2 linked regions of the Halorhodospira halochloris genome follow. The protein of the gene in region 1 interacts with the protein of each later gene in a pairwise test. Links are inferred from orthologs where the notes say so. Each region holds a gene or a part of one and is shown on either strand. Other genes may lie near its edges.

What was found.
Region 2: the proteins of accC (region 1) and ribD interact in binary tests that used the Escherichia coli proteins (3 or more experiments, as listed by UniProt). The link is inferred for Halorhodospira halochloris from one-to-one orthologs.

Annotation. Positions count from the first base shown.
Region 1 is NZ_AP017372.2:125,938-137,200, forward strand. What follows is about bases 5,640-8,526. They hold accC (acetyl-CoA carboxylase biotin carboxylase subunit), read left to right. Parts: upstream 5,640-6,354; coding sequence 6,355-7,698; downstream 7,699-8,526. Other genes in these bases: aroQ (type II 3-dehydroquinate dehydratase), read left to right, coding at 5,640-5,835; accB (acetyl-CoA carboxylase biotin carboxyl carrier protein), read left to right, coding at 5,854-6,345; HH1059_RS00630 (YfaZ family outer membrane protein), read left to right, coding at 7,745-8,386; HH1059_RS00635 (sulfite exporter TauE/SafE family protein), read right to left, coding at 8,417-8,526. In the rest of the region: HH1059_RS00590 (lysophospholipid acyltransferase family protein), read right to left, coding at 1-48; groL (chaperonin GroEL), read right to left, coding at 504-2,156; co-chaperone GroES, read right to left, coding at 2,261-2,551; divalent-cation tolerance protein CutA, read left to right, coding at 2,872-3,210; protein-disulfide reductase DsbD, read left to right, coding at 3,282-5,090; more of aroQ, read left to right, coding at 5,386-5,639; more of HH1059_RS00635, read right to left, coding at 8,527-9,211; HH1059_RS13870 (hypothetical protein), read right to left, coding at 9,199-9,324; HH1059_RS00640 (multifunctional CCA addition/repair protein), read left to right, coding at 9,477-10,694; glycerol-3-phosphate 1-O-acyltransferase PlsY, read left to right, coding at 10,790-11,263. UniProt on the Escherichia coli protein: This protein is a component of the acetyl coenzyme A carboxylase complex; first, biotin carboxylase catalyzes the carboxylation of the carrier protein and then the transcarboxylase transfers the carboxyl group to form malonyl-CoA.
Region 2 is NZ_AP017372.2:2,479,371-2,490,720, reverse strand. Bases 7,483-10,456 are described here. They hold ribD (bifunctional diaminohydroxyphosphoribosylaminopyrimidine deaminase/5-amino-6-(5-phosphoribosylamino)uracil reductase RibD), read left to right. Parts: upstream 7,483-8,398; coding sequence 8,399-9,514; downstream 9,515-10,456. Other genes in these bases: ribBA (bifunctional 3,4-dihydroxy-2-butanone-4-phosphate synthase/GTP cyclohydrolase II), read left to right, coding at 10,200-10,456; HH1059_RS11360 (riboflavin synthase), read left to right, coding at 9,524-10,180; nrdR (transcriptional regulator NrdR), read left to right, coding at 7,945-8,412; glyA (serine hydroxymethyltransferase), read left to right, coding at 7,483-7,888. In the rest of the region: HH1059_RS11400 (methyl-accepting chemotaxis protein), read left to right, coding at 1-1,142; HH1059_RS11395 (O-acetylhomoserine aminocarboxypropyltransferase/cysteine synthase family protein), read left to right, coding at 1,310-2,590; energy-dependent translational throttle protein EttA, read right to left, coding at 2,695-4,362; HH1059_RS13545 (hypothetical protein), read left to right, coding at 4,523-4,675; HH1059_RS11385 (hypothetical protein), read left to right, coding at 4,761-5,219; HH1059_RS11380 (calcium/sodium antiporter), read right to left, coding at 5,247-6,182; HH1059_RS13540 (hypothetical protein), read left to right, coding at 6,271-6,417; more of glyA, read left to right, coding at 6,635-7,482; more of ribBA, read left to right, coding at 10,457-11,315. UniProt on the Escherichia coli protein: Converts 2,5-diamino-6-(ribosylamino)-4(3h)-pyrimidinone 5'-phosphate into 5-amino-6-(ribosylamino)-2,4(1h,3h)-pyrimidinedione 5'-phosphate.

The sequences.
Region 1 (11,263 bases):
TTTGGGGCGCATCGGTTTCAACTGGGTTGGTTCCGGTTTTTTGCTCATACCAATTTGCTGTAGTAGCTAATCCTAAGGAGTTAACTATATAAAACTCCCCCTGAGCTTAGTTGCCTCGGTGTAGAGGGCTTTGAGGCTAGGGGGGCGCCATGAGGCCTCCAGGGATGTCTTCATGGCGCCCCCATACTCGCCGAGGTGGCTAGGCTCTGGGGGAGTTGTTGTCGGCGCTATTTGGGATAGCCAATTTGCATTAGGGAACCTCTAAAAACTTCGCCGGCGCCACCATCCGCCCCGGTGTGGAGGTCTTGGCGCGGGGATGGCGCCATGAAGCCTCCAGGGATGGATTCACTGCGTCCTCCACACCGGGGCGGATGGTGGCGCCGGCGAAGTTTTTAGAGGCCACCATTAGAATTTACGCAAAACAACAATAAAAACCCCCGCCGAGCTAAGCCCAGCAGGGGTTTATGATACATGGCGCCTATAGGCCACGGAAGCAGGGCAGCTTACATCATGCCACCCATGCCACCCATGCCGCCCATGCCACCCATGTCGCCGCCACCGCCTTCATCGTCCTTCTTTGGCAGGTCGGCGACCATTGCCTCGGTGGTCAGCATCAGTGCGGCGACGGAGGCTGCGTTTTGCAGCGCTGAGCGAGTGACCTTGGTCGGGTCGAGCACACCCGCCTGTACTAAGTCGCAGTACTCACCGGTGGCGACGTTATAGCCGTAGTTACCGCTGCCTTCCTTGACCTTGTTAACAATGACCGAGGCGTCTTCGCCGGCATTGGTGACCAGCTGGCGCAGCGGCTCTTCCATAGCACGTCGCACTAAGGCAATACCCTGGGTCTGTTCTTCGTTCTGACCCGTCAGGTTTTCCAGCGAGGATAGCGCCCTGATCAGTGCTGTACCACCGCCGGAGACGATGCCTTCCTCAACAGCAGCTCGGGTGGCGTGCAGGGCGTCCTCGACCCGAGCCTTCTTCTCCTTCATCTCGACTTCGGTGGCAGCGCCGACCTTGATAACTGCAACGCCACCTACCAGCTTGGCAACACGCTCTTGCAGCTTCTCTTTGTCGTAGTCGGAGGTAGAGTCCTCCATCTGCTTGCGGATCTGCTCGACGCGCGCCATGATGTCGTCGTTGCGTCCGGCGCCGCCGACGATGGTGGTCTCCTCTTTGGAGATCTGCACCTTCTTGGCCGAGCCGAGGTCATCAACGGTGGCGTTCTCCAGGGTCATGCCGACCTCATCGGAGATCACAGTACCGCCGGTAAGAATGGCGATATCCTGGAGCATGGCCTTGCGTCGATCGCCGAAGCCAGGGGCTTTTACGGCGCAAACCTTGACGATACCGCGCAGGTTGTTGACCACTAAGGTGGCCAGCGCCTCGCCTTCTACCTCTTCTGCGACTATCAGCAGTGGGCGGTTTTGCTTGGCTACGCCCTCGAGCAGCGGCAGAAGATCGCGGATGTTGGAGATCTTCTTGTCGTGCAGCAGGATCGCGGCGTCCTCGAGTTCCGCCTTCATCGATTGCTGATTGGTTACAAAGTAAGGCGAGAGGTAGCCACGATCGAACTGCATGCCTTCAACTACATCCAGCTCGTTCTCCAGGCCGGACCCCTCTTCTACGGTAATGACGCCCTCTTTGCCGACTTTGCCCATGGCATCGGCAATGATGCGCCCGACAGCTTCGTCTGAGTTGGCCGAGATGGTGCCGACCTGAGCAATCGAATTGTCGTCCTCGCAGGGCTTGGAGAGATCGCTGGCTAGGTAGCTCGATGCTGTCTCAGTGGCCTTTTCGATGCCCTTTTTGAGCTCCATGGGGCTCATGCCGGCGGCAAGCGACTTCATGCCCTCGCGCAGGATGGCCTGAGCGAGCACAGTAGCCGTAGTAGTGCCATCTCCGGCAACATCTGAGGTCTGCGATGAGACCTCTTTGAGCATCTGAGCGCCCATGTTCTCGAAGTGATCTTCGAGCTCGATCTCCTTAGCAACCGATACACCATCTTTAGTCACGGTTGGGGCGCCAAAGCTCTTGTCGAGAACTGCATTACGCCCGCGTGGACCTAATGTGACCTTTACGGCGTTGGCGAGTTGGTTGACGCCGCTCATCATGCGCTGGCGCGCATCATCGGAGAAGCGAATCTCTTTTGCAGCCATGGTCGGCTCCTCTGTTAGTTGACCTGTTAACGCTTGTGTTCTGATCTTGATCTAAGTTGTTTGTCTACAACCGCCTTGTGGTTGGAGATGGTACGCCTATTCGGCTATTGGAAGACGGCCATGATGTCGTCTTCACGCATCACGAGATAATCCTCGCCGTCGATCTTCACTTCGGTGCCGGAGTATTTGCCGAACAGCACCTGATCACCGACGCTCACTTCCACCGGTCGGCGCTCACCATTGTCAAGCATCTTGCCGTTGCCGACGGCGATAACCTTGCCTTTCATCGGCTTTTCGGCAGCGGTTTCAGGGATCACGATCCCGCCTGGCGAGGTACGCTCCTCCTCAAGGCGTTGTATCACTACTCGGTCGTGTAGGGGACGGATGCTGCTCATCTATCCTCACTCCTTTATTTATGTTCGTTAAGAGTTGAGTGAATGGTGCTCATTTGATTATTCGATTGCCTCTCCAGTCTTAGACTGGGCTGTTAGCACTCGCTTGAGTTGAGTGCTAATAATACCGGTCAACGTGGCATCGTCAAGTGGATTGGCCCAGCGAGCGATGCCGGCGCTTGCCTTGCATCACTAGATGCGGACGGTAGTGATAGAATTCAACCCCGAGCAGGTCTACCCGCTGCAAATTTTTTTGCCTACGGTGAACTGCTTTAGAGAAAAGCTATTGAGGGCGTCGCAATTTCGTCGAAGAGGAGGTGCCAATGGCTAGTACCCAACTAGTAGTCCTATGCACGTGCCCTGATGAACAGACCGCGAGAAGATTGGCAGGCGAGGTAGTGGAGGCTGGGCTAGCGGCTTGTGTCAATATCATCCCCGGCCTGACCTCGGTCTTCTTTTGGGAAGGGCAAGTGCAAAGTGATAGTGAGCAGTTGCTGGTCATTAAGACTAGTGATGTGGCCTATTCCCAACTTGAGGAGCACCTTGCCGGTAGCCATCCATACGATCTGCCTGAGGTTATAGCGTGCCCTATAGAGAGAGGTTTGGCGGGCTTCCTGGATTGGATCACGGAGCAGACGCGCCACTTGCCAAAGGGCGACTGACTGCGATAGTGTGACACATTATCAATGCCGCATACGTTGCGGGTAAACTAATTGTTGCGGGAGCTTTCGAGATGAGGGGAGTAGTGCGTCTTGCCGGGGTTGTCTGTCTCTTGCTCTGGGCTGCGCCAGGTGCTGTTCTAGCCCAAGCGGAGCTAAAGCCGGTCGAAGAGGTGTTCCCCTTCCACGTCGAACAGCTCTCCTCGGATCGCTTAGTAGCTACCTGGCAAATCGAAGATGACCACTATCTGTATCGCCATGCCTTAGATTTTGCCATCGACGATGGCGATAACGAGATCAAAGAGGTCAGCATACCTGATGGTGAGAAGCACGCAGATGAGTTCTTTGGTGAGGTCGAGATTTACCGTGAGGTGCTTCAGGTTCATATCCAAACCACTCAGGAGATCTCCGCTGAGGCTACCCTGCGTGCTGATTATCAGGGCTGCAATGAGCCGCGCTCAATCTGTTACCCGCCAAGCACTGCTGAAGCTGGCATGGATGATGCCGCCACGGTTAGCGTAGGTGGGGCAGCCGAAAGGGGAGGAGGGCCAGGCGAGCAGCTCACCGACCTGCTAACGGGAGGTAGCCTGTGGGCTATATTGGGCGGGTTTTTTGTCGCCGGGCTGGCGTTGGCTTTCACCGCCTGTTTATATCCGATGATTCCCATACTCTCAGGCCTTATCGTCGGTGCTGGGCGCAACGGCGAGAGCCCGGGCACAGGTCGGGCGCTATGGCTCTCTTTCCTCTATGTGCAAGCAGTGGCGCTCACCTATGCCGGGGCTGGGGCGCTGGCTGGTCTGTCAGGGCGGGCTGTGCAGGCAGATTTGCAGGGGCCGGTGGCAACCGCTTTGTTTAGTGGACTGTTCGTGCTGCTGGCATTGGCCATGTTCGGGCTATACAACCTGCAGATGCCTGCCTCTGTCCAAGGGCGCTTGCAGGCTGCCTCGAGCCGCCTGCCCGGCGGCCATGAAGTCGGCGTTATAGCCATGGGTGCATTGTCTGCATTGATCGTAGGGGCCTGTTCGGGGCCGGCTCTGATAGCCGCACTAGCGTTTATCGGCAATACCGGTGAGGTAGCCTTGGGCGCTGGCGCGCTCTACGTGATGGCGCTGGGCATGGGTGCCCCGCTGCTGTTGGTCGGAACAGCAGCAGGACGCTGGATGCCGCGCTCCGGCCCGTGGATGGAGGCGGTCAAGCAAGCCTTCGGTTTTGTCTTCCTCGGTGTCGCCCTGTGGATGGCGTCACGCTTTATGCCTGCGGCACTGGAGTTGGCCGCTTGGGGAATGTTGTTGGGTGGAGCCGCTGCTTGGCTGCTGTGGCGCGTTAGCCGTGCGGCAGGCGTGGCTGGGTCGAATCGCCAGGCCCAGGGCGTGGCGTGGGTCGGCGTCGGTGTACTCAGCATAGCGGCGAGTGCCCAGTTTTTCGGTGCAGCAACTGGGGCTAGTGATCCACTGCGGCCCTGGGCTGCGGCGCTAGGTGATGATCTAGCGGCCGCCCGCGAGCAGATGTTGGCCGAATGGCGCGCAGTAGATGGCAGTAACGATCAGCTGGATGAGGCGGTAGCCGCAGCGGCTGAACAAGGCAAGGCCACGGTTGTAGATGTTACTGCCGAGTGGTGTGCCTATTGTATCCAGCTCGAGGAACGTACCTTGCCGGCTGCAGAAGTACGTGAGGTATTGGATGGGGTTGAGAAACTGAAGGTAGACGTTACCTCCATGACCGATGACAACCGTGAGTTGCTTGAGTCGCGGGGGATATATTTGCCACCGGCGATTATGTTCTTTGACACGGAAGGTCAAGAGTTGCGTGATTATCGCGTTGTTGGTTTCAAGGGGGCAGAGGAGTTTGCCGAGCATGCTCGCCAGGCTCTGAAGAGGAAATAATCCAGTGCCTATCTGGTGGCCTCTAAAAACTTCTCCGGCGCTACCATCCGCCCCGGTGTGGAGGTCTTGGCGCCAGGGATGGCGCCATGAAGCCTCCAGGGATGGATTCACGGCGTCCTCCACACCGGGGCGGATGGTAGCGCCGGAGAAGTTTTTAGAGGTTCCCATCTGTAGCAGTTTACATGCAATACTGGTAAAGAAATAAGCTGAAAGTGTAGCGATCCTCAGAGAACTGGACAAAAAAGGCAACCTCGGTCAAAATCCCCGAATTGATCTTGAGGGGTAGCAGCCAAGTATGCCGAAGTTGCTAGTTGTCCATGGGCCTAACTTGAATCGTCTGGGTAGCCGAGAGCCCCAGCGTTACGGTCGTGCCACATTGGATTCAGTGAACGAGCGGCTGCGAGGCCTGTGTGACCAGCACGGCGTTAGCTTCCAAGCTACCCAGTCCAACTATGAAGGCGAACTTATCGAGACTATCCACGCCGCAGCTGACTCAGGCGTCGGGTTCATAGTCATTAATCCAGCCGCCTTGACCCATACCAGTATCGGTCTGCGTGACGCCTTGTTGGCTGTAGAAATACCCTTTATTGAAGTTCATCTTTCCAACATCCACGCCCGCGAGCCGTTCCGTAGCTGTTCTTATCTTGCTGACATAGCTCAGGGAGTTATCTCTGGGCTAGGGGCAGAAGGCTACGAACTCGCCGTCCAAGCCGCTTTGCGGCGCATGGTAGGGCAGCAAAACTAGAGATAGGGCGCCATCGACATGGATATTCGCAAGATCAAGCGGCTCATTGAATTGCTCGACGAATCGGGCATACACGAAATAGAAATAGCTGAGGGCGAAGAGTCGGTCCGGATCACCCGCAACTCGCCTCAGCCATCCCCCCCCCCTGCCCAAATGGGTTATCCACCTTATCCGCAGCCGGCTCCTGCGCCTCAGCCTGCAGCTGAACCGCAGCCCAGCGCGACTTCAACGGGCAGTGAAACTCCAACAGAGCCCGGCGAAGAAGAGCCTGAAGGTGAGCCGATTCGCTCACCGATGGTCGGCACCTTCTATCGCTCCCCCTCTCCCACATCCAAGCCGTTTGTCGAGGTGGGGCAAAAGGTACGTGCGGGAGACACCCTGTGCATTATTGAAGCGATGAAGATGCTCAACCAGATTGAGGCAGATCGTGACGGGGTTGTTACTGCTGTGCTAGTAGAAAACGGCCAGCCGGTTGAGTTTGATCAACCGCTATTCCTGGTTTCCAACTAAGTGAGCGCTATGCAGAAGGTTCTCATTGCTAATCGCGGGGAGATAGCCCTGCGAATATTGCGAGCGTGCCGCGAACTTGATATCAAGAGCGTCGCTGTTCACTCCTCGGCTGATCGAGAGCTCAAGCACGTGAGGCTTGCTGATGAGTCGGTCTGCATTGGGCCGAATAGTGTAACCGAAAGTTACCTGAACATACCTGCCTTGGTTTCCGCTGCTGAAGTTACCGACTCTACAGCTATTCATCCGGGCTACGGCTTTCTCTCTGAGAACGCCGATTTCGCCGAGCGAGTTGAGCAGTCGGGGTTTGTCTTTATTGGTCCACCGCCCGATTGCATCCGTACTATGGGCGATAAGGTTTCAGCTATACGGGCCATGCAAGAGGCAGGGGTTCCCTGTGTGCCCGGTTCCGGAGGGCCGATCCCGGAAGATGATCCCGACGAGACACTACGAATAGCGGCGAGCATCGGCTATCCGGTGATGATCAAGGCGGCGTCAGGCGGCGGCGGGCGCGGCATGCGTGTGGTGCGCAGTGAAGCTGCTCTACTGAATGCCGTTTCGCTTACTCAAAATGAGGCCAAGAACGCATTCGGTGATAGCACCGTTTACATGGAGAAGTACCTGGAAAAGCCGCGCCATATCGAGTTCCAGGTGCTTGCGGATAACTATGGCAATGCGATCCACTTAGGCGAGCGCGATTGCTCGATGCAGCGGCGCCATCAGAAGGTTGTCGAGGAGGCTCCGGCACCAGGGATAACCGACCAACAGCGCCATGAGATTGGCGAAAGGTGCGCAGAGGCCTGCCGGCAGATGGGCTACCGAGGAGCCGGAACGTTCGAATTTCTCTACGAAAACGGTGAGTTTTACTTCATCGAGATGAATACGAGAATTCAGGTTGAACATCCAGTAACTGAGATGGTCACGGGGTGCGACCTGGTGGCTGAACAGATTCGCATAGCTGCCGGCGAGCCGCTGAGCTGGGGTCAGCAGGATATCGTGATCCGTGGCCATGCTATGGAGTGCCGCATAAATGCTGAGGATCCCAAGACACTAATGCCTTGCCCTGGAACCATCGACCACTTTCACGCACCTGGAGGTCCAGGGGTGAGGATGGATTCCCATGTGTACACAGGTTATGCTGTTCCTCCGTACTATGATTCTATGATAGGCAAGTTGATAACCCACGGGCCGAGTCGGGATAGCGCGTTGGCACGTATGCGGACAGCCCTATCTGAGATAGTAGTCAGCGGCATTCGTACCAATATATCCTTACAGCAGGATATAATCTCGGACGCTGCTTTCCGTGCTGGGGGGACTGATATCCATTACCTGGAGAAAAAACTTTCTTTAGACTAGTGGCCTAATAGCTGGTTCTAGGTTACTAACCTGCGGAGGCCGAGATATGTTTAGAGTTACACATTGCAGTGGGAGAAAGAGGTTTATTTATCCCGTTGCAACTTTGGTCGCGTTAATGCTCTTCGCTTCTTCGGCTGGCGCACAGTTTCAGCAGCAGGCCGAAGGAGAGTATAAGTTCGACTTCAACCTGCATGATAATGCGGCGGAGGTTGTGTTTACCTCGCCCTTAGGAGATCGTGTCGATGTTGCGGGTCCTGTGACGCAGAATCTCGGCCTATTTTTCAATTCGGCAGGAGATGTTGCGGCTAGTGCGGGGCTCCACGCATCTGGTGGACCTACACAGGGGTTTAACCCGATGGAGGTGGGTGCCGGCGCCAAGCTTTACGGCATCTATTCCGAAGAAGCAGACCGGTTGGTTGCTGCTCTTGCTATTAGTGGTTCGATGGTTTTCAGCATTACCGGACAAGTTCCACAGGCTTTCATAGTAAAAGGGAACGTGGCTCCGAATATAACTTCATTTGGTCGCGCGCGCAGGCTTTTTGAGGCCACTATGCGCTATCAGTTTGATGTGACGCCGCACTCAGCCGTTTATTTGGGCTATCGCTACCTAAGGATTCAAATGGGTAGTGGCACGAGTAACACCACCATGGACAACAATCTACACCTAGGGATGCAAGTCAACTTCTAGAGTGTGCCTGCACAGAGACGGAGTTGCAATTTAATTGCTAAGCACCATAAGGGCGCCGGTGGAGGCCAATATAAAAGCAAACAGGTAGGTCAGGCTTCTACTGGAAATGCTGTGGCAGATCCTAGCTGATAGGCTCGAAAAAAGCATACTGCTTAGGGTAATGCCGAGGAGTGCAGGCAGGTATACATAACCCAATGATCCGGCGGGTATTGCTTCATCTCCCCAGCCAATAAACACATAACCAACCGCAGCAGCTCCCGCGAATGGGACGGCGCATGCCGCTGAAGAGCCTATGGCAGCGTGAGTATGGTGACCTCGCCAGATTAGATAAGGCACGGACATTGTGCCTCCTCCTACCCCTAATAGGGCTGAGATAGCACCAAAGCTCGTACCAGCTAGCAGATGAGAGCCGGGGCTCGGGGCTCTACTTTGAGAGGGTCTTATCTCAAGGACAAGGGTTATTGCTATTAGCAACAAAAAAGTCCCGAAAAGCTGTTTAAGCAATTCCGTGCCGATGTAATTAGCCGCGCTGACGCCTACAGCGGCTCCGCAAATCATCGCCGGGGCCAGTTTGCGTACGGTCCTAACGCTCACAGATCCTAAACTGTAGTGAGTTAAAGCAGAACTTGCTGAGGTGAAACAGATGGTTGCCAACGAAGTGCCTAATGCCAAGTGCATCGTTACAGAGGAATCGATATCCTGCAGGGCAAATACTCCTACTAATAGTGGGACTATTACGATGCCGCCACCTATGCCAAAGAGGCCGGCGCTCGCCCCGGCTATGGTGCCGATAAACAGATAGAGCACCATCTCTAACAGCAGCATTTCGCGTCGACCTTCTGGTGGCCTCTAAAAACTTCGCCGGCGCCACCATCCGCCCCGGTGTGGAGGTCTTGGCGCCAGGGATGGCGCCATGAAGCCTCCAGGGATGGATTCACGGCGTCCTCCACACCGGGGCGGATGGTGGCGCCGGCGAAGTTTTTAGAGGTTCCCTTCTGCAGCGCAGTCTGGCAGTGAAATTTAAGCTGTCGGGGGGCTGGTTGGCTCATATGGCTTGGTAGGTTTTTATTCACGTATATGGTAACCGATAATGGATATTTATCGCGTCGGAGGTTCTGTCCGGGACGAACTGCTGGGGCTGGATGTAAAAGAGCGGGATTGGGTGGTAGTTGGAGCTACTGCTGAGCAGCTTGAAGATGCGGGATATCGCCGGGTGGGCAAAGATTTTCCGGTCTTCTTGCACCCGCAAACAGGCGAAGAGTATGCACTAGCACGAACTGAGCGCAAAACCGCGGCTGGCTACCACGGTTTTGAAGTCCATGCCTGTCCTGATGTGACTCTCGAGGAAGACCTAGCTAGGCGGGATCTGACCATCAATGCCATGGCAATCGATTCCGATGGTCAGCTAATTGATCCGTATGGTGGCAGAGAAGACCTGGCTAAGCGTCAGTTACGCCATGTTACCCAGGCGTTTGCCGAAGACCCGCTAAGGATATTGCGCCTGGCAAGATTCGCTGCCCGTTTTGCCAAACTCGGCTTTAGAATTGCGCCGCAAACTATGGAGCTATGTCGGCGTATGGTTGACGCTGGTGAAGCCGATGCGCTGGTACCGGAGAGGGTATGGCAGGAACTGTCCAGGGGGCTGATGGAGCCGTCTCCCCAGCGTATGATAGAGGTCTTGCGCGAGTGTGGAGCCCTGGAGAAGGTTCTAGTTGAGGTAGATGATTTATACGGCATTCCTCAGCGCAGCGATTATCACCCGGAAGGGGATGCTGCTAAACACACCTTGCTGGCTCTAGAAGTAGCAGCTAATCATGGCATGCCGCTCGCGGTTCGCTATGCAGTACTCCTTCACGACTCCGGCAAAGCGCAAACGCCTTGTGCGGAGTTGCCCAGCCATCCTGAGCATGATGTGCGAGGTGAACAGCTTAGCGAAGCGGCTAGTGAGAGGTTGCGGGTGCCGAGGGAGTGTCGCGATGTAGCGCGCATTGTTGCGCGCTACCATTTACATGCTCACCGCGCACTGCAATTACGGCCAGGGACAATTGTCGAGCTGCTAGAGAGGCTCGATGCATTTAGGCGCCCGCAGCGATTTGAATATTTCCTGCTGGCTTGTAAAGCTGATTACCTAGGCCGTGAAGGGGTTGCTAGTCATGCTGAATATCGGCAGGGGGTCTTGCTGCGTCGAGCCCTGGATGCGGCGCAGGAGATTACCGCTAAGGAGTTCGTCGAGCGAGGCATGCGCGGGCCAGAAGTCGGTGAGGCTGTGCGCCAGGCCCGCTGCCAGGCAGTGGCTGAGCTGTTGTAGGTTGCTTTGCAGCAGCACGCATATCATCTATGCTTGCAACCGAGCACTGTGACCGCTCTTAGCAAAAATTGGAATCAACGAATGAAGCGCGCCTTATGATAGATATCGGATTAGTGATAATTGGCTACTTAGTTGGTTCTGTCTCGTCGGCCATTCTGGTTTGCCGGGTGCTGCAGCTTGGCGATCCTCGCGAAGATGGCTCGGGCAATCCTGGTGCGACCAATGTGCTGCGTTTGGCCGGCAAGGGCCCTGCTGTAGCAACGCTGGCCGGAGACTGGCTCAAAGGCACCCTGCCGGTGGTGCTGGCTTGGTTGGTTACATCTGACCCGGTAATAATCTCTGCTACCGGCTTGGCTGCCTTCTTTGGCCACTTATACCCGGCTTACTTTCGCTTCCAAGGCGGTAAAGGGGTGGCTACTGGAATGGGTGTGTTGTTGGCCTGGTCACCAGTTGCCTTAGCGGCAACCGCTCTGACCTGGTTGGCTATCGCCGCGGCCTTCCGGTTCTCATCCTTGGCTGCCATCGTCGCCTTTGCAATGGCGCCAGCGTACATGCTTTGGCATATGGAA
Region 2 (11,350 bases), 2.3 Mb from region 1 along the record:
TTGCTAATAGCGTTGATCAAGCAGTTGTGGAGCGTACTGCTGAATCCGAGGCGCAGGTGCAAAGTAGCCTGGTCTATTTCGTGCTAGCAGGGATTTTGGTTGCCCTGACTATGACGGTGCCGCTGTATATCGTTTCAAGACGGCTACATGAACGGATCAAGCAACTACGTGATGAAGTAAATGCGATGCAGCCTGATGCCTCAACCATCGATATTAGTCGTGAACTGACTGTTATTGGTAATAACGAACTAAGCAATCTAGCAGCATCTTTTAACGAGGTTTTGCGTACCGTCAGGAGCGCCGTCGGTGAGGTTTTGGAGGCGTCTCAAGAGGTAGAGAAGCAGGCCAAACAAACAAGCGAGTCGACTCAGCGGTCGCGCGAGATGGCGCAGACGCAGAGTTCGCAAACTGATGAGATAGCTACGGCTATGAATGAAATGGCCTCAACCGTGCAAGAGGTCTCTAGTAATACTCAGGTTGCCCATCAGCATACCACCCAGGCTGCAGAAAAAGGCCTGGAGATAAAGGACTTGGCTGAGGCTGGTGTCAATGAGATGGGCCGCCTTTCGAGCACTATGGACAACTCCCGCTCGGTGGTGGATAGACTTGCTGAGCGCTCTGAGGAGGTTGGCAAGATCACCGCGAGCATTCAAGAGATAGCCGATCAGACCAATCTGCTCTCACTTAATGCGGCCATTGAAGCGGCTCGCGCCGGGTCTGAAGGTAGAGGATTTGCAGTGGTAGCCGAAGAGGTGCGCAACCTTGCCACAAATACTCAGGATTTGACCAAGCAGATCCATGCTGTGATTGAGGGGCTGCGAGAGGATGCCAAGGAGTCAGCGCAAACTATCCACAATGGTCGTGAGCAGGCCGCTCGCAGTGCCGAGGAGGTCGAGCGTATTAAGGCTGCCGTGGAAAATGTCCATAACTCATTAAGTGGCCTCGAGGAGCAGGTGGCCTTGATTGCCTCCGCAGCGGAAGAACAGAGCAACACCGCTGAAGAAGTCAACCGCAATGTGCAGGGGCTTAATGATTTGGCCAGCGAAAATGCCCACGTTATTGAGCGGTTGAATGAGGGAGGTGCCAAGCTCAGCGAGGTGGCTGCCAGGTTGAGAAGCCACAGTCAGCGATTTCGTATTTGAATGGCACAACGCGGGGTGCCAGTGTGGATTTTTGAGGGGAGACTTACCGGGGCCTCAAGTATCACAAGTATCATCTGACTCCTGACCCTCAATACAGGATTGCTTTTTTAGCAGGTCATGTTGATAATTAGCAATTATGCCGGTCTAAAACTAATCAGGAGATTGCGGTGAAGCTCGAGACCCAAGCCATTCACGCTGGATTTGCTCCCGACCCGACAACCAAGGCTGTGGCGGTACCAATTTACCAGACCACCTCATACGCCTTTGATGACACCCAGCATGGCGCTGACCTGTTCGATCTTAAGGTCGAAGGTAATATTTATACGCGCATCATGAACCCGACAAATGCTGTGCTCGAGCAGCGTGTTGCCGAGATGGAAGGCGGGATAGGCGGGTTGGCGGTGGCTTCGGGGATGGCCGCGATAACCTACGCCATCCAGTGTATAACCCGAGCTGGTGACGATATTGTTTCGACATCGAAGCTTTACGGGGGCACTTACAATCTGTTCGCTCACTCCTTGCCAGTGCACGGTATAGATGTGCGTTTTGCCGGCCAGGATGACTTTGAGCAGATAGAGGCTCAGATCGATGGCCGGACCAAGGCAATATTCTGCGAGAGCGTTGGTAACCCCTCCGGCGAGGTCGTAGATGTCGAGCAACTGGCAGAAATAGCCCATCGTAACGGCGTGCCGTTGATTGTCGACAATACCGTGCCAACACCCTACTTGTGGCGGCCGATAGATGATGGGGCCGACATCGTCATCCATTCATTAACAAAGTATATGGGTGGGCATGGTACTTCGGTAGGGGGGGTGATCGTAGATTCAGGCAACTTCCCATGGGCGGATTATCCGCAACGTTTTCCTATGATGGTAGAGCCCGATCCCTCATATCATGGTGTGGTCTATACCGAGGCAATGGGCGCTGCAGCGTTTATTGCCCGCTGCCGGGTGGTGCCGTTGAGGAATATGGGCGCAGCATTGTCGCCTTTTAATGCCTTTCTGCTGTTGCAAGGCATAGAGACCCTGCCGGTGCGTATGGACAGACACTGCGAGAATGCTCAACAGGTGGCAGAGTATTTGAGTAAGCATCCGCAGGTGACTTGGGTTAAGTTTGCCGGTCTGGAAGATAGCCCTTACCGAGAGCGGGTGGATAGGTTTATGGGCGGCAAGGCCTCAAGCATCTTAAGCTTCGGTGTGGAAGGTGGTTATGAGGCCGGGGCCCGCTTTATCGATGCCCTGCAGTTGATCACCAGGCTGGTCAATATAGGCGATGCCAAATCGCTGGCATGCCATCCGGCGAGCACGACGCACCGTCAGTTGAGTGAGCAGGAGCTGGAGAGCGCAGGGGTCAGTAGGGACATGGTGAGATTGTCAATCGGCCTTGAGCATGTCGACGATATCCTGGCAGACATCAATCAGGCCCTGGCTGCGGCACAAGCTAGTTAAGCAAACCCCTTGCTGAACATTCCTGGCGCCTTCCCTGGCGCCGAGAAATCTCCACGGGTAGCTTTGCCTGGCACATTGCGGCCTGAAGGTGCGTGGATACTGACCTATGTACGAATCCTTTTGTACTTGATGCGGTGTGGTTGGGCTGCTTCGGCGCCCAATCGCTTCTTGCGGTCCTCTTCGTAGTCTTGATAGTTGCCTTCGATAAAGGTCGTCTGACTTTCGCCCTCGAACGCGAGGATGTGGGTGGCGATACGGTCAAGGAACCAGCGGTCGTGGGAGATGACCAAGATCACCCCGGGAAACGTTAGCAGGGCATCCTCTAGCGCACGCAGGGTCTCTACGTCGAGATCGTTGGTGGGCTCGTCGAGCAGTAAAGTGTTGCCGCCGCGCTGGAGCAATTTGGCTAGGTGGACGCGGTTGCGCTCGCCTCCGGAGAGGTCGCCTATGTATTTTTGTTGCTCAGAGCCGCGGAAATTGAACTTGCCGACGTAGGCTCGTGAGGGTGTCTCATACTTGCCGACCTGGATGATGTCTTGGCCGCCGGAGATCTCCTCCCATACCGTTTTGCTGTCATCCAGTGCATCGCGGCTTTGGTCGACGTAGGCTAGCTCGACGGTGTCACCTACCTCTATGTGTCCTGAATCCGGTTGTTCTTCTCCGGTGATCATGCGGAAAAGGGTCGTTTTACCTGCGCCGTTAGGGCCGATAATGCCGACAATCGCCCCAGGGGGTACATTCATGTTCAAATCTTCATAGAGGAGTTCGTCCCTATAGCCCTTTTGAACATGTTCGGCGATGATGACCTTGTTGCCGAGCCGGGGCCCAGGGGGTATATAGAGCTGCTGAGTTTCATTGCGCTGTTGAAACTCCTGCGATTGGAGCTCTTCAAACTGTTTGATGCGAGCCTTGTTCTTGGCTTGGCGACCTTTAGGGTTCTGCTGAACCCACTCAAGCTCCTGTTGGACCGCTTTGCGGTGAGCCTTCTCTTCCCGAGCCTCCTGCTCAAGGCGTTTTTCTTTGTACTCCAGCCATGCCGAGTAGTTGCCTTGGAAGGGTATGCCGCGCCCGCGGTCGAGCTCGAGGATCCAACCAGCGACATTGTCTAAGAAGTAGCGATCGTGGGTTACAGCTACGACAGTGCCGGGGAATTCGGCAAGAAACTGTTCTAGCCAAGCGACGCTCTCAGCGTCAAGGTGGTTGGTAGGCTCATCGAGCAACAACATGTCGGGGGCTGAAAGCAGTAGTCGGCACAGCGCAACTCGTCGCCTTTCACCGCCGGAAAGATTGCTGACCTGAGCATCCCAGGGCGGAAGGCGCAAGGCGTCAGCGGCTTGTTCAAGCTTGCGATCCAGATCCCAAGCGCCTGCCGCTTCGATTTGGTCTTGCAGTTTAGATTGCTCTGCTATAAGCGCATCAAAATCTGCCTCCGGGTCAGCGAATTGGGCTGAGACCTGGTTGAAACGTTCTACCAGCGCTTTAGTTTCGGCGACCCCCTCCTCGACGTTGCCGCGAACATCCTTGCTGTCGTCCAGGCGCGGCTCCTGCGGCAAGTAGCCAACTTTGAGTCCCGGCTGAGGGCGCGCCTCGCCGTCGAACTCCTTATCTTCCCCAGCCATGATGCGCAGTAACGAGGATTTGCCAGCGCCGTTAAGGCCGAGAACGCCTATCTTGGCGCCGGGGAAGAAGGATAGTGAGATGTCCTTGAGGATCTCGCGTTTAGGAGGTACCACCTTGGATACCTTGTTCATTGTGTATACGTATTGGGCCATATCTACCGTCTGTTCGCTGTTGATTATGATCTACTGTGCGTTGAGGCTGCCTAGGGCTGGTTCTTGGTTGCTAACATGATAACCGCTCTGCTCACCTAATGCGTCAACCTCGGGTATGGTAACTGATAGACAATAGGTAAGCACTTAAAGGAGAACTCTAGTGCCGGGCGTTGTATTTATCTTGGGTGTTGTGCTGTTGGTAGCTGCGGGGATGTACGTGCGAGAAGGTTCGCCGGTGATCAGCAATGCGGCGTTTATGCTCGCTGGAGTCCTTTTTGTTTTGGCCGTGCTGGCATTTATGGGTTGGGTTTAGTATAAACGCTGGGAGGCACATACAGGCCAAGTATAGAGGTCTTCTCGCTTTGAATTCAGTCTGATACAGACTAGAGGGGTTATTGATGGTAGACAGAGAAGGTAGCAGCACTGAACAGCTCAGCGGCAGCGGTATCTCGGCAAGTAGTTCAGCTCGTGAGGGTGGTGGCGGTTCAGCAAACCGAGGGGCCGCCAAGGAGCAGCTTGATAGGACATTGCCTATGTTGGCTTATATTATGCTGCTGGTAGCCCCTATGACGGCTGGCATCAGTTTGCTTTTTGGTGGGGCGTTGGCGGTTCTGGGTCTACGTCAAGGGGGCCATATCCTCGCGAGTCACTACAGTAATATGCTAACCGCAATAGCGATATCGGCGGCAGCAGTGCTCATTGCGCTTTTTGCGTGGTCCTGGTTCGTGGGCCCGCTCGTCTATGTTGCCTGGATGATCTGGGTGATATTGCGCGCAGTATCTGGCATGGCATCCCTTAACAGAAGCGAACCGATAGCACAGCCGAGATCTTTGTGGTTGGGCAAGGATAATGGTTAGGCGCCAACTAGCAGATGCAAGTTGGCGCTAAGCTAGGAGATAAGCGCAATAGGCGCCATAAAACACCAAGAAAATGGCTCCTGCGCGGCGGGTTACTGCCATGCCCCTGGATGCTGCAAAAAAGCATGCTAAGGCGGCGAGTAGCATGATTGGTATATCGAAATAGATCGCTTCGCTAGCAACGCTGATGCCCTGAGGGGAGATCAGCGCGGCGGCACCTAGCACTGCAAGAAGATTGAGGATGTTGCTGCCGATAAGGTTGGCGAGGGCCATTTGCCTCTGTCCGCGCCAGGTGGCAATTACAGATGTGGCTAATTCAGGCAGAGACGTGGCTACTGCAACCACAGTCAGGCCGATGACCAACTCGCTGACTCCGATCGATGTAGCTAAAGAGACTGCCGCCTCAATGGCTACGTATGCGCCAACGCCTAACACAATAATGCTCAAGATTAGTAATAGCCCTTTGGCAATGCTGAACCGGCTATCAGGGGTGGGCGAAGCCTCTGAAGGGATAGAAGGATCCTTGCGCAGGATGGTTATAAGCAGATATAGGGTTAAGCACGTTAACAGGATTCCACCCTCAAGATTACCTATATTGCCGCTTAAGGCGAAGGCTGCGGTGAGCAAAGAGGCGACGAGCATTGCCGGGATGTGGAATTGAGCCATCAGCCGGGTCACGATAAGTGGCGCAATAACTGCTGAAACCCCTAGTATCAGAAAGGTGTTGGCGATGTTGCTGCCGATGACATTGCCTATGGCGATGTCAGCTGCATGGTCAGTAAGGCTGGCCCGGAGTGTTATAGCTAGCTCAGGCGCGCTGGTGCCAAAAGCTACTATGGTCAGGCCGACAACCAGGGGAGGCACCTGCCAATGGGCGGCTGCTTGGCTGGCCATTCTGACCAGTAGATCTGCCCCGATAAGCAGAATGGCAAGTCCAGCGAAAAATAGTGTCAATGCAAGCATATTAGCCGTTAAGCTGCTGGCGGCCTCTTCGAGGTGCCTCTATGCATCTCCCCTCTAGCCAATTGGTTGCCCTAGTGTGGAGGATACCGTGAATCCACCCCCGGAGGCTTTATGGCAGCGTATCTGGCGCCATGAGGGTGCCTCTAAAAACTTCGCCGACGCCACCATCCGCCCCGGTGTGGAGGACGCCGTGGATCCATCCCTGGAGTCTTCATGGCGCCTTCCCTGGCGCTAAGACCTCCACACCGGGGTAGCTGATGGCGCCGGCGAAGTTTTGAGAAGTTCCCATGACCTCCACGTCGGGGCGGTCAAATTGCTCGAGGGGAGTTCTTAACGTTTCCATATGGTAGCCGGTTTGCGCTTCAAATCAGACATAAAACAGGCTAAAATGGCCGATTGGCGGTACGATTGCAAATTCGACCGCATGATCCATTCCCAGAACAGGAGCAGGTATGTTCTCCAACGATATGAACATAGCGAGTTTCGATCCCGAGCTGGCTGCTGCCATTGAGGACGAGCGCCGCCGTCAAGAAGATCACATCGAGTTGATTGCCTCTGAAAACTATGCAAGCCCCAGGGTGCTTGAGGCTCAGGGCAGTGTGCTTACCAATAAGTATGCCGAAGGCTATCCGGATAAGCGCTACTATGGCGGGTGCGAACATGTTGACGTTGTCGAACAGCTCGCCATAGATCGGGCCAAATCTCTATTTGGTGCAGATTACGCCAATGTGCAACCGCACTCCGGATCACAGGCCAACGCTGCTGTGTTCCACGCGTTGTTGCAGCCTGGTGATACGATCTTGGGCATGAGCCTGGATCACGGCGGCCACCTTACCCACGGTGCCAAGGTAAACTTCTCAGGCAAGCTGTTTAATGCGATTCAGTATGGCATAGATGACAACGGGCAGATTGATTACGCACAGATCCAGCGCCTGGCTACAGAACATCGGCCCAAGCTGATCATCGGTGGGTTTTCTGCCTATTCACAGGTGGTTGACTGGGCCTGGCTGCGCGAGATAGCTGATTCGGTAGGCGCTTACCTGGTGGTTGATATGGCTCATGTGGCCGGCTTGGTCGCCGCAGACGTCTATCCTAATCCGGTCCCTTATGCGGATGCAGTAACTTCCACTACCCACAAGACCCTGCGTGGCCCTCGTGGCGGCCTTATCCTGGCGCGCTCTAATCCAGATATCGAGAAGAAGTTCCAATCGCTGGTCTTCCCTGGAACTCAGGGTGGCCCATTAATGCACGCCATAGCCGGTAAGGCGGTTGCCTTTAAAGAGGCGATGGAGCCCGACTATAAGGCCTATCAAAAGCAGGTGGTAACCAATGCTAGAGCTATGGCGAAGCGCGTTATAGAGCGTGGTTACAATGTCGTGTCGGGGGGTACGGATAACCACCTGTTCCTGATGGACCTGACTCCCAAGTCCTTGACTGGTAAAGATGCGGATGCCGCATTGGGCAGGGCGCATATTACGGTTAACAAAAACGCCATTCCCAACGACCCGCAGTCACCATTTGTCACTAGTGGCTTGCGCATAGGGACACCGGCTATCACAACGCGCGGGTTTAAGGAAGGCGAGGCTCAAAGGTTGGCCGATTGGATATGCGATGTGCTTGATAATATGGGCGATGAAAGCACCATTGAAAGGGTGCGGGGCGAGGTGCAGGAAATCTGTCGCCAGTTTCCGGTCTATGGTAAGTAACTGTTTGGGGCCTGTGCATGTGGCCCCGTACGTAATGGCTTAGGTAAACGCCCGATATGTACTGCCCGTACTGCCAGTTTGCCGATACACGAGTTGTCGATTCGCGCCTGGCAGGGGACGGAGATCAGGTGCGCAGAAGGCGGCAATGCCCTTCGTGTGGGGAGAGATTCACCACTCACGAGGTGCCCGATCTGGTTATGCCCAAGGTGGTTAAGGCGGATGGCAGACGCGAGCCTTTTGATGAGGGCAAACTGCGGGCTGGCCTGCGGCGAGCTTTAGAGAAGCGTCCCGTGCCGACCGAGGCGGTAGAGGCGGCAATTCAGAGGTTGTGCAAAAGGGTCTCGGCTGCTGGTGAGCGCGAGATAGAGGCCGCTACGGTGGGTGAACATGTAATGGCAGAGTTGCGCGAGCTTGATGCTGTCGCTTATGTGAGATTTGCATCCGTTTACCGGCGCTTTGAGGATGTCGGGGCGTTCCGCCGTGTTATTGAGGGGCTAGAGCAGGGGAATAGTGGCCACAAGTGAGCAAAGTCGCGCCGATCACAGGTGGATGGCGCGTGCAGTTAGGCTGGCGGCGGACACCTTTCCTCCGCCGCATCCAAATCCTCGAGTTGGTTGCGTAATTGTAAAAGATGGTCGACCGATAGGTGAAGGAACTCATCTTCGAGCAGGCACCCCCCATGCCGAAAGCCACGCCCTTGGCAATTGTACCGAGCCATCTCTTGGTGCTACCGCTTATGTGACTCTTGAGCCTTGTAGCCACTTCGGGCGTACTCCTCCTTGTGCAGATGCCTTGATCAATGCCGGCATAAGGCGGGTCGTCGTTGGTCACGTCGACCCGAGCTGCCAGGTTGCCGGACGAGGTATCGAGAGGCTGCGTCAGGCAGGACTTGAGGTTGAGACCGGGGTCCTTGAACAGGAGGCCGTAAGCCTAAACCGGGGTTTTTTGCGCCGCGTCGAAACGGGTATGCCTTGGGTGACCGTAAAGCTGGCCGCTAGCATTGATGGCCGTACGGCTTTGGCCTCGGGCGAGAGTCGCTGGATTACTTCTGCGGCGGCGCGTTATGACGTTCATCGTCTGCGGGGCGAAGCAGCGGCTATATTAAGCAGTTCGGCGACAGTTAAAAGGGATGACCCGCTGCTGAACACACGTCTTGAGCCTCCGCTCGATGACGCTCAGCAGCCACTGCGGGTGATTTTGGATCCACTGCTCAAGCTGTCGACAAAGGCAAAACTGTTTTCTGTGTCAGCTCCTGTCTTGATTTTTCATGGTGAGGCTGCCCAGCAAGCTGACCGAGCGAGGTTGGAGGCAGCCGGAGTGGAGCTCGCCGAGGTTCCTATGGCAGGGAATAGGCGGCTTGATCTAGGGGCGGTGCTGAGCGAGCTTGGCGAACGCGAAATAAATTCGGTGTGGGTTGAGGCAGGAGCGACAATGGCTGGTGCGTGGCTAGATTCGCGACTGCTTGATGAACTGATAGTCTATCTGGCGCCCTGCCTCCTAGGTGAAGCAGCGCAACCATTGCTGCAAATAGGGGAATTGACAAGCATGGACCAACGCCGCGACTTATCCATCACCGACGTCCGCCGGGTGGGTGAGGAGATTAGGGTAACGGCGCAACCGAGGTGAGAGAGCCCTATGTTTACCGGTATTGTTGAGTCTACAGGAGTGATCCGGGAAGCAACCATTCACGGTAGTGCCTGTAGACTGCAAATATTTGCACCGGACATGCACCTAGAACAGAGTGGGATAGGAGATAGTATCGCTGTAGATGGTGTCTGCCTTACCGTAACCGACTTGACCGCGGATTATTTTTATGCCGACGTCTCGGATGAGACCCTGAGGTGTACGACCCTTGGCCAGCTCCGGGCTGGTAGTAAGGTAAATCTGGAAAAGGCTGTTACCCCGTCTACACCTCTAGGCGGTCATTTGGTTACCGGCCATGTTGACGGCGTGGGGCAGATTTTATCACGTTCTCCTGCGGGTGGCTCGGAGCGGTGGCGCTGTCGGGTCCCCGAGGGTTTAGAGAAATACATTGCAGCGAAGGGGTCCATCGCCATTGCGGGGGTCAGCCTGACCATTAACTGTGTTGAGGGATGCGATTTCGAGCTGAACCTTATCCCGCATACATTAGCGGCAACTAATCTAGGCGATCTGTCGAGCGGTGACCCGGTAAACATAGAGGTCGATTTGATCGCGCGTTATGTAGAGCGGCTACTGAGTTGCCAAGCAGCCAGCGGTAGTTCTGGGCTGACCATGGATGACCTGCGGCGTACCGGCTTTGGTGATGTTTAGAGAGGATAATGTGACAGAGGTGAAGTTCAACAGCATTGAGGAGATAGTTGAGGATCTGCGCCAGGGGCGCATGGCAGTCATCCTTGACGATGAAGACCGGGAGAACGAAGGCGACTTGGTTATGCCAGCCAGCCTGGTCAGACCCGAAGATATCAATTTTATGGCCCGCTACGGACGGGGACTGATCTGCTTGACCTTGACTCGTGAGCGCTGCGAACAGCTAGAACTGCCGCTAATGGTGCGGCCGAACGGCAATGAGGAGCGGTTTACTAGTTTCACGGTCTCTATAGAGGCGGCAGAAGGAGTTACCACAGGTATATCTGCGGCTGATCGTGCCCGTACCGTCCAGGCTGCAGTTGCACCGGGGGCGCAGCCCCAGGATTTGGTTCAGCCAGGGCATATCTTCCCGCTTATGGCTCAACCTGGAGGGGTCTTGACCCGCGCCGGCCATACCGAGGCAGGTTGTGATCTCGCCCGCCTGGCCGGTTTTGAGCCGGCGGCGGTGATAGTCGAGATCTTGAAGGAAGACGGCAGTATGGCTAGGCGTGACGACCTGATGGAGTTCGCGCGTTTACATGGCCTGAAGATCGGTACAGTTGCGGATTTGATCGCTTACCGGGTCCGCAATGAGCGTTCTGTGGAGTACGCAGATCGCTGTGAATTGCCGACAGAATTTGGCACCTTTGAGCTGCATGCCTATAGGGATAATGTTAACGGCACGCTTCACTTTGGTTTGGTCAAGGGGCGCATCAGGCCTGATGAGGCCCCTTTGGTGAGAGTGCACGTAGAGAGCCCTTTAGCTGATATGCTCGGGGCTATGGGGCCGCGCTGCGGTTTCCCGCTGCGTTCAGCATTGCGTCAGGTCGCAGAAGCCGGGGCCGGCGTAATCGTGGTTTTACGCAGTTCCGAGCCGAGTACGGAAATCCTCGACCATATGCGCTGTTATCGCGATTTGCATAGTGATGGGTGCGAGGATGATGCCCCCGTTGCGCCTGATCTGCGCACTTACGGCTTGGGAGCCCAAATACTGACCGATCTAGGGGTGAAGCGCATGCGGGTACTAAGTGCGCCAAAGAAGATGCACGCTTTATCAGGTTTTGGTATGGAAGTTGTTGAGTATGTGCAGCCAGCTTGAATCTCACAGCATTCTCCGCAACACAAACATAAGGT